One region of the Paenibacillus sp. GCM10027630 genome, then DNA from elsewhere that is predicted to be linked to it. Evidence: riboswitches for the same ligand, from Rfam matches in the RefSeq annotation. Region 1 holds a riboswitch; each other region holds the start of a gene.
What was found. Region 1 has a riboswitch for cobalamin ahead of ACFQ0C_RS22710 (ABC transporter substrate-binding protein). Riboswitches for the same ligand answer to the same signal wherever they lie in the genome.
Positions count from the first base shown of each region.

Region 2: another riboswitch for cobalamin. It lies ahead of cobJ (precorrin-3B C(17)-methyltransferase); the one in region 1 lies ahead of ACFQ0C_RS22710 (ABC transporter substrate-binding protein).
Region 3: another riboswitch for cobalamin. It lies ahead of ACFQ0C_RS38725 (energy-coupling factor ABC transporter permease); the one in region 1 lies ahead of ACFQ0C_RS22710 (ABC transporter substrate-binding protein).
Region 4: another riboswitch for cobalamin. It lies ahead of ACFQ0C_RS17060 (ABC transporter substrate-binding protein); the one in region 1 lies ahead of ACFQ0C_RS22710 (ABC transporter substrate-binding protein).

Region 1 covers NZ_JBHTGY010000047.1:17,837-21,016, forward strand. Annotated here, with positions in the region: gene ACFQ0C_RS22710 (ABC transporter substrate-binding protein) at 1-1,576, opposite strand, end outside; cobalamin riboswitch at 1,794-1,989, opposite strand; gene ACFQ0C_RS22715 (hemerythrin domain-containing protein) at 2,072-2,614, opposite strand; gene ACFQ0C_RS22720 (LLM class flavin-dependent oxidoreductase) at 2,763-3,180, opposite strand, start outside.
Region 2 covers NZ_JBHTGY010000010.1:242,007-245,186, reverse strand. Annotated here, with positions in the region: gene cobJ (precorrin-3B C(17)-methyltransferase) at 1-1,232, opposite strand, end outside; cobalamin riboswitch at 1,645-1,873, opposite strand; gene ACFQ0C_RS05945 (hypothetical protein) at 1,989-2,168, opposite strand; gene ACFQ0C_RS05940 (helix-turn-helix domain-containing protein) at 2,611-2,979, shown strand.
Region 3 covers NZ_JBHTGY010000098.1:253,305-256,484, forward strand. Annotated here, with positions in the region: gene ACFQ0C_RS38720 (ABC transporter substrate-binding protein) at 1-1,084, opposite strand, end outside; cobalamin riboswitch at 1,347-1,538, shown strand; gene ACFQ0C_RS38725 (energy-coupling factor ABC transporter permease) at 1,682-2,449, shown strand; gene ACFQ0C_RS38730 (energy-coupling factor ABC transporter substrate-binding protein) at 2,446-2,730, shown strand; gene cbiQ (cobalt ECF transporter T component CbiQ) at 2,727-3,180, shown strand, end outside.
Region 4 covers NZ_JBHTGY010000035.1:63,064-66,243, reverse strand. Annotated here, with positions in the region: gene ACFQ0C_RS17065 (FecCD family ABC transporter permease) at 1-545, opposite strand, end outside; gene ACFQ0C_RS17060 (ABC transporter substrate-binding protein) at 546-1,574, opposite strand; cobalamin riboswitch at 1,764-1,958, opposite strand; gene ACFQ0C_RS17055 (hypothetical protein) at 1,996-2,541, opposite strand; gene ACFQ0C_RS17050 (aspartyl-phosphate phosphatase Spo0E family protein) at 2,912-3,178, opposite strand.

The sequences.
Region 1 (3,180 bases):
CGATTCTAGTTTGTAAATTTTTATCGATGCCTTTCACTTTACTGTTATAGGCAGCGCCCCAACGTGTATTATTGAATAAATAAATGATCGGAACATCCTCCTGGACGCGGGTTTGGATCTGTTTAGCCAAATCCACTTGTTTCGCAGCATCGAATTCCGAAGTCAATTGACTGATTAGCTTATCCACCACGGGATTGCTGTATCCCCCGTAATTGGATGCAACGCCTGATTGGTAGTAGGAGTACAATTGACCGCCAATATCGCCGGTTGCCGTTCCGCAAGAGCAATAAGTAGCCGTATCAAAATTGCCGTCCAGCATCATTTGGTTGGAGGCCGTTGTTTCGACCGGATTTAATTCAATCTCAACGCCTACATTTTTGAGCTGCGATTGCAAAGCTACTGCCAATGGTTGAAAAACCGTGTAAGTCAACATTTTCAGCTTCAGCTTTTGCCCGTCCTTGGCACGGATTCCATCAGAGCCTTTCTTCCAGCCAGCCTCATCCAGAAGCTTCTCGGCTTTGGCCTTGTCCGTCTCTGTACCTGTCGAAATCGCATATGGAAGTCCCGCCGGGAAATGCCCTGTAGCTTTGGACGCAAATCCGCGGCTAACACCTTCGATAAGCTCCTTGCGGTCAACGGCTAAATTCAGCGCAATCCGAACATTTTTATCTTGAAGCGCCGGTACCTTTTTCATATTCAACCATAGATTAGTCGTCTGTCCGATTGGGAAGTAAGTGGCGAATTTCGGGTCCTTCTCGTAAGACACCCGCTGTTCAACTTCCACGTTCATATCCGCATCAGCATCGCCATTCTTCAATGCAAGCAGCCGCGCTTGTGCGTCAGCTCCTAATCTTGCCTCCAGCCGCTGCAGCTTAGGCTTTTCTCCCCAATATCCAGGAAACGCTTCAGCAATGAGCAGTTCGCCTGGAGTAAACTGAATAGGCTTCATAAAGCCAGTCAGATCGGCTTGTGAATTAAACTTATCTCCGAGACGATTCGCTTCCTCAGCATTATGTATTGCAAATCCGTTCAGCTTGAAAATAAAGTTAGGGTCTGGCTTAGGTGTTTTGAGCTGTAGATGCAGGCTGTCTTTTACGATAAACTCAACACCGCCAATTTGTGAGGGTCCCCGTTTATTAAGCTTCTGATGACGCTCCAGTGCCGCTTTTACCGCAGCAGCATCCATGACCGCACCGCTCCAAAATTTTACGTTAGGCTGTAATTCCACTTCCCACAGTGTTGGCTCCAGGTTTTTCCAAGATTTCGCTAACCATGGTCTTATAGATCCATCATCATTAAGCATAACGAGAGGTTCAGCAATTCCATCTGATGTAATCCGCTGTGCATCAATATGGACAGGATCCAAAGAGCGGGGCATATTTAAGGTGACGTATTTTAACACCTGCTCCTTGGCCTCTCCGGCAGCGGACGCATCTTTGGTATCTGTGGACTGACCATTACCGGTTGGCCTGGTGGATGATGAGCTTTGGCAAGCCGACAATGTGACTAAAATAATAACAATAAGTGCAAGAAAACCGCTGTACTTTGGACGACTGGAATTGGATCTGGATCTCATAAAAAAATTGCCTCCTGATTTACCTAGTTTATTCGTAATAATTACAATTAAAATCTTACTCATAATTCTTTGCTTCGTCAATACATACTTAAAAACAAAAAATACATACAAAAAAAAGACATCCCTACCTCAGAAAAAAAAGGTAAAGATGTCCTGTTTATATATGATGAAATAAACGACGGTCGTCTAAACACTTCCCTATCTTCCGTAGGTCAAAGCAGTGTTGTCAGAACAGGCAGGTCTCCTGGCTCCGGAATTCACATCATAAGCGGCCTTCCCAATCCTTGTGCACAAAGATCAGTGGCATTGTCGCTATGACTCCTCCGTTACAGTGGCGGGACCGCGTCGGTTTTACACCGAACTTCCCTTTTAAGCTTCAGCAAGCTGAAGCACCTTGTTCCCACAAATATTCAATTGTTAAAATAATAAATATAGCTCAAGCTATTGTAGCACAGTAAATAATGGAAGTCATCCGAAGTTCATAAATTTAAAAGTTTAATCATATGAAAAATAATGAATATCATTGGATACTTGGTCAGTCATTGGATTAATGAGCCGCTCCTCCTGCTCCAAATGCTTTATTAGAATGCGACATGCATGAGTCAAATAAGCCGCCGCTTGTTTCACAGGCATTGCTTCCGAATCCGATTTCAGTGCATGCACAGCTCTCAAGAAGGCGTCCATGTAATTCATCGCCAATTGATGATCCTTCTCCAGATCACATAAGGTCGGTGTGACCGAAAGAGCATTATGTCCTTGGCAACAAATATTCAGCAATGGAAATAGCTCCCGCTCCTCCCACTCTGAGTGCCGATTCAGCTCTTCCTTGAATCCCATTGTCCAGAGTCTTAGATGCAGTAGAGAGCTTATCGCACGATTCTTGTCGGCCTCCTGCTCCGTCTGACTCGCCTGGTTTTCCAAATCCATCAGAACCTGCAGCAATTCGGCATGGTCTTGCTTCAAACGGTCCAGCAGCTTAGGCAGCTCAGCTTCAAGAGCAATCTCCGAAGCAGCCTGTGATTTGCAGGGCATGCTCATTTTTAGGGCCTCCAATCAACCTGTTATTTTCCTTATACCATACAGATTACTCCTGTACCCCTTGTTTGTATGTATAAAATATCACACCACTTACTAATTAATAAAAGGGCAACCATGAGGTTACCCCTAAACCTATATATTGAATTATCTATAAGGTCACAGATTCTTTAAAAGTCTGCTGACGGATCAAGGCTGCAGGATGACCATTCGGAGTCAGATGGATACCTTTGCCGAACAGGCGCTCACGGAAGGTCCCCTCCTCGTATTCGGTACGATACAATCCCCTTCGCTGCAACTCAGGGATGACCAGCTCGATAAATTCGCGGAAAGACCCTGGAGAAAGAAACTGCGTTAGGTTAAAGCCATCTATCCCTGTTTCCTCCACCCAGTACTGGATTTTATCAGCAACCTGCTCCGGTGTTCCTGCAATAAAGAACGGCGACTGTCCGCCTAGCCTTTTGAAGGTTTCGATAATTTCGCCCACTGTTTTTTTATTATGCTTGGTGAATCTTGACGCAGCCGTCTGGCCGTGATCGGTTTCCACATATTCCAGATAGTCATCAGGG
Region 2 (3,180 bases), on a different contig from region 1:
ACGCTGCTGTCCACGGCTTCGCCCTTGCCGCGCGCCGCAAGCTGCAGCGCCTCCAGCGCCAGCAGCAGCGGCGTTGCAGCTGCTGAACCGCTTCCGCGTCCAGGCGCCGCTTCGCGCTCTGCTCCTACCGCTAGCGTACCGCCTGCGCTACCGAGCGTGGCCTCACGCTCCGCAGCAGCCACCGCTACCGCTCCGCTTCCGCGCCCAGGCGCCGCCTCGCGCTCTGCCCTTACCGCTAGCGTACCGCCTGCGCCACCGAGCGTAACCTCACGCTCCGCAGCAGCCACCGCTACCGCTCCGCTTCCGCGCTCCGGCGCTTTAACGACCGCCTCTGCCTCATCGGCATCGTCGTCCTCCTCAAAAGCCCAGTCCTCATCGCCGTCATCGACTGGCTCCGAGTCCCATTGCTGCAACGCCCAAGGCTCCGCCTCCTGCTGCAGCCGCTGATGCGGACGGAGCGGCTGTACATCCGCTCCCAAAGTATACTTGCGCTGATAACCGCGCGGTGTAATCATCAATCCATCGTACACTGTGGTAGAAGAGTTCCCGATGATAACCGTAGTGAGCATGCCGATATCATGATCAAGCATATCGCGCAAATTCGTCACCACTACATGCTCCCGCTCCCGGTAGGCGCTTTTCACAATCCCTACAGGTGTTTCCGGCGAACGGTACTTCAGCAATATTCGCTGCGTCTCTACAATTTGCCGGGTACGCCTGCCGCTGCGCGGATTATACAAAGCAATTACGAAATCGGCCTGACCTGCGGCATCGACACGTTTGGCAATAAGCTCCCATGGTGTCAAGTGATCGCTCAGACTAATGGTGCAGGCATCGTGCATGACAGGTGCTCCGAGCAATGAAGCAGAGGAGTTGATTGCTGAGATGCCCGGAATAATCTCAACTTCAACGCCACCCTCTCTACGCCAGCCTTGTTCCATCAACACCTCATACACAAGTCCGGCCATCCCGTACACACCTGCGTCACCACTGGAGATTACAGCAACCTTTTTCCCCGCTTCCGCCTGCCTTACCGCCTCTTGAGCACGACTAACCTCTTCAGTCATCCCTGTACGGACAATCGCCTGATCGGTCAACAGCCCGCGAATCAGGTCCACATAGGTGTTATAGCCAATAATTACCTCGCTCTCCTGGAGCGCTTCACGAGCCCGTTTGGTAATATGCTCAAAGCTTCCCGGCCCGAAGCCGATAATAAGCAATTTTCCCGCCATCCAACCCACATCCTTTCCTTAATTATATAATCATCTGGAACTGACAAGTCTTTTATATTCACACCGGCAGCAAATCTCTATTTCTTTTAGAGGCAGGTCAAAAAGTCCCCTTTTGTTCACGAAGTATCTCAGGAAGCTTGCATTCACCTTCGAAGTCCGGTGCTCATGTAGATACTACCCAAACTCCGCTCCTCCTTCTTCAGGTTCTTGCAAATTTCTTAATTTTAGATAAGCCCTCGGCACCTACGGACATCAGCTTGTAACGTTTTCAGAAACGACAAAAAAAGCATTTCCAACATATGTGTTAGAAATGCTTGGGCATCGCAGACCATAAAAAACACCGGACGATAACAGTGCCTTATTTACAAAAGGTAAGCGGATTTCTAACACCTCCCCAAATCCTCGTAGGTCAACAGTGTTTTCAAAGCAGGCAGGTCTCCTGACTTAGAACAGCATCCTCCGACTACCTTCCCGGATTATTGGCCCTATGGGCTCCAGTGGCAACATTATCGGAACATGTACCGAATCATTCGAATCGGTGTTCTTACAGTGGCGGGTCCGTGCCGGATTCTCACCGGCTTCCCTATTAAGCTGTAGAAGAAAAACTGTCTACATACAGCACCTCTTTTAATAAAATATTGAGTTGTCCAGTGCAATCATATCATTCAAGACAAAGCTTTGTCTATAACACTATGAAGCTATGGGAGGACAACTCGCATTATGTATTTTATTTGGCATGATGCGGCTGCTGGCAGCTCAGGCTTTTTGCCGGCGAAGCGAAGGCTCTGTTGAATTCCAGACATCAGGGTATTGTAGTGAGAGAGGCTCCGTCTTGCTCGTATGATCCATGCGGTTCCACTGCTCATATTTTTCAATTGGAATATTAAGCTGCTTCAGAATTAAGCGGATATCTAGACTCGTCTTTGTTCGTTCCATTGGCTTCTCCACTCTCCATCTTTGAATTACTTAATGATAAGAATCTTTTAGACACTATTATAACGAACGCACATAAAAAAAAGTGTCACTTGATGGGATTGGTTTAAACTTAATTGCTATTATTTTTGTCGAAACTTTAACCGATCACAATTACATAATTGTCCGTCCCATTAGGAAAAAATTAGCGTAAATCATCCTATTTCCTTATGTACAGCCACTTCTTGCAGTTTGCTCAACAGCTCTATATAGAGTATTTTTTTCCAAATCAAGCACCCTTATCTCTTAAACATTCGGACCCTTCTGTAGTTTCGTCAAGCTTCCACAAAAGGGATAGTTAATATATCGACATAATTCCCCCATTGCGCCCCATGTTTATTGATTAGAATGCAAAAAGTAATGTATAATTAGTGATAAGATTACCTTATAGGTTAGGAGGTACAACGTGAACTTCGGTAATCGAATCGTCGAGCTTCGTAATGAAAAAAAGCTGACTCAGGAAGAACTAGCGCGCAAATTAGAAATTACCCGTGCCTCGCTTTCCCATTATGAAAATAACCGCAGAGAGCCCGACCATGAAACAACGCAAAAGCTGGCCAACTTCTTCAACGTATCTGTTGATTATTTATTGAGTCGAACCAAGGATCCCAAAGCGTCTGTGTACCTCGAAACCAGTGCGTTCACTGACAGTCTGGAGTTATCCGATCAGGAAATTTTGAAAAGATTCAATTTAACTATTGACGGTAAAGCATTAACTATAGAAGAAGCGCGACGTTTCATTGCATTTATTCGTGCGGAACGATCCATGGGTTAACTATCTTTTTACAAAACCAAACAAGAGGCTGTTCCTGCTAATGGGGATTAGCCTTTTTTTCATTTGTCAGTTGCCTAACTTTTTAGAAAAATGATTGAAATTCAAGTCATTTCATGCGAGAATATATTGATACAAAAAGTATCATTTTTCATAAAAAAACTAAGACTATCCACTTTATTGATACACAAGGTATCATAATGA
Region 3 (3,180 bases), on a different contig from region 1:
ATTGGCGGGTAACGTCGTTCGAAGGATACAAGAGACTGAATTCGGCCTTCAAGGAGCCCTTTTCGAGAATGCCGTCTCCGTTGCTGTCCTTCCAACCGTCATTGGCAAGGATTTGCTGCCCTTCTTTTAAATTGGCATCAGTGATGACCACTTTCGGATTAAACCAAGGCAAACCGTCATTGATGGTAAATGCCGGCGTTCCATGTCCTTCCAGTACTCCTTGTACAAGAGCTTTTCTGTCGATAGCGATATTAATAGCTTTACGGATGGATAATTGAGAGGTTACATCATTACCTATCGGATTGCCGTCCTTGGTTTTGGCGCCGGACTTTACGTAAGGGAACATGATTCCGCGATTGTCTACAGTACGGGCAGTCTCCAGCCGCATCCCGGTGACAGGCTGTTTACTGAATGCAGCGGGAATATAAGAGACATCAACCTTCCCGGCCTTTGCTGCTGCATATGCTGCATCTTCACTCAGAAACAAGAAGGTCAGCTTTTGGAACACAGGTTTGGTACCGTAATAATCCGGATTAGCCTCTACGATGACTTGCTGTCCTTTGTCCCACTGCACAAGCTTATAAGGCCCTGACCCTATAGGCTTCTGGGCATAATCCTTACTATGGGCATGCTTGGGTACGATTCCAGTCGCGACTAGCATTTGAATAAAAGTGGAATTAGGTTCTTTTAAAGTAAATTTTACACTGTAATCATCTACCGCCTCTACACTCGACACGTAGCTGAGATCAATGGACGAACCGCTCTTGGACGCTGTCTCGTAGGTATACTGGACATCTGCAGCCGTCAAGGGTTTACCGTCAGAAAACTTGGCGTCCTTACGCAGCTTAACTGTCCAAACCAATCCACCATCTCCGATTTCATAACCAGTAGCCAGATCATTTACAACTTTCAGATCAGAGTCCCTCTTCAGCAGAGTACTCTGGAAAAGCGGAGAGCCATAACGTCCCCAACCTGTTGTAGGATCGAAGCCAGCTTCCGGCTCACCACCGACTGCCAGAACCAATTCGTTAGCAGCTTTAGACGATTCTTCCTTCGGTTTCGCTGTACAACCGTTCATTACCATTGCTGCAATCAAACTGATAATAAAAATAAATGCAAATCTCTTTCTCACACTATCCCACTCCTAATCCTTTTTATCTGTTTTCATGTCCACAAGCCTATGATGAATTCACGAATAGAAAAATCACCCAGTAGCACGAATCATTAAAATAGTAACACACTTGAAATTCCGAGTCACTACCCCGTGTTATTTTTTCAAAAAATTATGTTACAAAAAAGGAATTAGCCTGTTCATATCGAATAGACTTAGATTGCAGCTAAAAAAATCGCATATTTACTAGTCAGGTGCCTTTGTATTAAAAAAGGATAACAGGGAATCGGGTGCAAATCCCGAGCGGTCCCGCCACTGTAACCGGGGAGTTTTTTTCCAATGTATCACTCGATGAACGCATATCGGGGAAGATGGAGAATGATGAGGAGCCGGGAGCCAGGAGACCTACCTGATTAGCACACCCACAGGCCTTCGCGGAAAGGAGCGGTGTACGAACATGGATTCAGCTTCTTCCACCTGCTGTCGTCTATTGCCGCGTACCCATAACCAATTCCAAAGGGATTGGTTTTTTAGTTTTTTCACCTATTTTTGAATCAGGAGGATTTCACAATGCAAACAAAAAAATGGCTAAGCACTTCACTCTTAGTGTTGGGATTTACGGTGTACCTGACATTTAATGAGCCTCAATCGGCCTATGCTATGCACATTATGGAAGGATTTCTGCCTGTAGGATGGGCTATTTTCTGGTGGGCGGTCTTTATTCCTTTCTTCATTCTAGGCCTAAGAGCTTTAACCCGAATTACGAAGGAAACTCCGGAGTTGAAAATTATGCTGGGATTAGCGGCAGCCTTTACCTTCGTTCTCTCGGCGCTCAAAATCCCGTCCGTAACGGGGAGCAGCTCCCATCCGACAGGAACAGGTCTTGGTGCTGTTATGTTCGGACCGTTGCCTATGAGTGTACTCGGCTCTATCGTCCTATTGTTTCAGGCGCTGCTTCTGGCGCATGGCGGCTTAACCACCCTTGGTGCTAATGCCTTTTCGATGGCCGTTGCCGGTCCAATGGTTGGTTACGGCGTCTATAAATGGATAATGAAAAGCACAGGAAAACAACGGCTTGCCATCTTTTTGGCTGCGGCGCTTGCAGATCTGTCCACTTACGTCGTTACAGCGTTCCAGCTGGCAATTGCTTTTCCAGCAGAGGTAGGCGGAATTGCTGCGTCCTTCGGCAAATTCGGAGCGATCTTCGCCTTTACACAGATTCCTCTCGCAATCAGCGAAGGGTTGCTCACTATCTTGATCTGGAATTGGCTGCAAGCTTACAGCTCAGAGGAATTATCATTGCTGCAGCGTAAAATGAAAGGAGTTCAAAAATCATGAAAACCGGCACTAAGAACGCTTTAATTATAAGTGCAGTTATCCTCTTAGCTGCTCTCCCTTTATTACTTGTCAATGGGGAATTCGGGGGCGCAGACGGGGCTGCCGAGGAAATGATTGCAACGCTGTCTCCTACTTACAAGCCTTGGTTTACCCCATTATTGGAGCCGCCTGCAGAAACTGAAAGTATGCTGTTCGCCTTACAAGCGGCACTGGGGGCAGGCTTCATTGGATATGTAATCGGGTTGTTCAAAGGAAGAGCTACCAAAACAAAAACACAATGATCAAATTCATCGATTCACTCTCTTACAATAACAAGCTGCGGACCGTTTCTCCCATGTGGAAGATCGGGTTTGCAGCCGTTCTATTTCTGTTGTCTTACTTGTCCCATCCTGTCACACAGCTTGTTATAAGCGGCTGGTTGTTTGTATGGACAGTCAGCTATGCCCAAATACGGCCCAAATATTATTTGCGGCTGATCGCTGCCCCCTGTTTGTTTTACGCAGCCAGTGTTCCAGCCATCCTTATTGAATTTCAACGTTCAACTGAGCTGTCGACCCTTGCACAAGCGAGCACCATACTCTTTACATTTCTACATTGGACAGCCTTTTTGACTGACAATGGAGTGCATACAGCCATTATTTTACTCACACGAATAATAGCCTGCTTGTCATGCATGACCTTTATAATGCTGACCACTCCTGTTTCCGAGCTGTTTCAGGTTATGAAAAAGC
Region 4 (3,180 bases), on a different contig from region 1:
GACATGGCAACCATTAAAGACACGAAGGAGCCCAGAAATGAATGCAGCACCACTCCTGCCAAAAGCACAGTCTCCATCTTCAGCCTTCCATCCGTTCTCGCCAGCAGCAGAACCGTTAGCAGTGAAACTGCTCCTGTGGCAAAAGCGACAATAGGTACCGTCCATGAGCCAAAAAAAGCAAACTGCAAGCCGAACAAGATTAGAAACGATGCCCCTAGAGCAGCGCCTGAGGAAACTCCCAGCGTATATGGATCTGCCAGCGGGTTGCGCAGCACTCCTTGAAATGCCGCTCCAGCTACACCTAACGCTGCGCCCACCAATATTCCCAGCAGCACTCTGGGCAAGCGTACCCGCCATATAATTTGCTCCGCAGCTGGCTGCCAATCGACGGGAACATTTACACCTATCCACGGCAAATGGTGGGCTAATATCCCCCATACCTGTACAAGCGGCAGCCGGACTGTTCCAATCGACAAGCTGACCGTAACGGAAAGAAGAAGGAGAAGCATCCCTACTCCTCCCCACAACATCAGCTTACGTTTCATCTACTTCACCAGCTCCGGATAAATTCCTTTGGCAATATCGACTAAGCTATCAGCCATACGAGGACCGGGACGACTCATAAGATTTTTATCCAAGCCGACAAAGCGGTTGGTCTTAACAGCCTCAATCCCTCCCCATCCGCTGCGTTCCTTAATCACCTGATCCAATGTCTTTTTTGATTTTTCATCAATTAAATTGTCTGGGTACAAAATAACCTGAGGGTTATCTGCAATTACTTTTTCCCCATTAATCTCCATATAACCTTGTTTGTCCGAAACCACATTAATGCCTCCGGCCAACGTAATCAACTCATCAATAAACTCACCTTTTCCAACCGTCCAGCCTGGTGAAAACTCTATAAATACCTTTTTCTTCTGCTCAGGCTTCAAATCCTTTACAGCATCGGTGACCTTCAAGCGCTTTTCCTTCATGGATGCAACAAGCGCCTCCGCCTGCCCCTGCTTGTCAAACAACTGACCAAACATCAGCAGGTTGTTCATCACATCATCCATCGTTTTTGGCTCGACCTTAAACACATTAACCTTCAAGCCTCTCAGCTGTTCAACAACCGGGACTTTAAGGGAAACTCCAGAAAGCACGATATCCGCATTCGCTGCGATCAACGACTCTTCATTCGGCTTCACAATACCGCCCATCTTCGGCTTCAACGCTGCTTCGGCAGGATAGTCACAGAAATCCGAAACTCCAACTACTCGATCCCCTAAACCGAGTGCAAACAGCGCTTCAGTCTCACTTGGCGATACAGAAACAATTCGAACAGGAGCCTTATCAAAGGTAAATTCCTTTCCTGTCGCATCCTTAACTTTATAGGGATAAACGGTTGCCTTGCTAGCATTAGCTGGCGGAGCTGCCGGCTGACCTTGTCCGGCTTGGGCTTGCCCCTCCTGCTTGGTATCTCCTGCCTTGGTCGAACCTCCAGGTGCTGGTGTGCCACCACATCCGGCAAGGCTTCCTATCAAAGCAAGCCCCAGCAAGCCGATGATCCATTTGCTTCCTCTAAAAATATTCATGTCTTCCCCCTTACTTAATTACTCAGCCTACACCGTTATGTATAGAACTGACTCCCTCTTTTACACGAAAAAACCCTCCAGCTCCTTAACCAAAAGGACCCAAAGGGCGCAAACGCCTCAAACAACAAGAAAGGCTCAGGTTGAGCCCTTGATCATTTGTGCGTGACGCTCCTTTTTCCTCGAAAGAGACAGTCTCTATCCGAACAGGCAGGTCTCCTGACTCATGAGGGTATGAAGCTTCCTCGCCTTCCCGTTCCTTACACAGAACAGTGGCTTTCTTGAGGAACTCCTCATTCACAGTGGCGGGACCGTGCCGGATTCACACCGGCTTCCCTTTTAACCTATGGGCATCTGCTCACAGGCACCTGTTCAAAGCTTATAAAATTATTTAGAAGCTCTCTAAGCTCGCAAACTCGAAAACTTACTTCTGAGCAATTACTTTTATAACCTGCATGACTTTGTCTTGATTTTTAGCGTTAGCCGGCACAAAAGCAACTAAATCCTTACCGTTCACTTTAAGATCCGTAAACCACTTGGTATGTTCCAAAGGAATGCCATATAAGTGCTTCTCTTTTTTGCCTTCCTTACTATCCTTACTATCTACAGGCAGCTCAAGCACACCCTCAGGAAAATCCTCCGCCTTGGCAACAGCATCCAGACTCACATAACCGCCCTGCTGACCAATTGCTTTAAACTGCTCCATCGGTACGATAAGAATTCCATTATCCCCGGCAGCAATTTCGACAATCAGCTTCTCCATCGAAAAAATAGGCGTTGTCAGCACACTTACTGTTGGAGCTTCCCCTACCTTAGTTTTCAAATCTGCCTGCAGTTTGTCCGCTATTTCATTAGGAACCCCGTTCTGAGCCATCATAAAAATAGGAACATCCGCTTTCGGACCTCCACCACAGCCTGCCAATGCAAATAATGATAACAACATAATAATTAACGTGAAATTCCTTTTCATCTGTTCTCCTCCTGCAAGTATTCCCTTTAGGAACACTGCTTTTATGCATAGGTAGTAACTGTTCGATACACGGTCCGATCCTATAAATCACAACTCACATCTTACCATAAAAAAGTAGTTTCTACAAAAATTGCGCTCTAAGCAGGCCTTTAAACAAAAATAAAAAAGCATTCCGAAAAGCGGACGCTTAGGCTTCTCCACCCCACAGCAATTCCCTCTCATGTTCTACGCTGTGCGGCCAGCCCCTCCTTTAAATGTTTATCAATTAAAAAATCCCCACAAAGTGGGGTTTTGCTTCGAAGTTGATTCAGATACTTTGCGGGGAGCCCCGAAACATATAAGTTCTATTAAGATTAAAAAAAGAACCGAGTTATCGGTTCCTCTTAGTTCGAGTCATGTATTCATTTATTTTAGTATCGAGCATCATGCTGATTTCCACTACCTTCGGAGAGGTTAAACTCTTCTCATGATGGACCAGCTGCTCTAAGTCACGACGTAAATGGTAAATTTCTTCTTCTAAAGATAAGACGGTAGATGATTGCTTCTTTGTTCCAAAAAACCACTTGGCCTGCTGATCCTTTTCACGAATCCAACCAACATTTAGAGAATGCCGAAGCTGATATTCCGGAAAAGCCACTA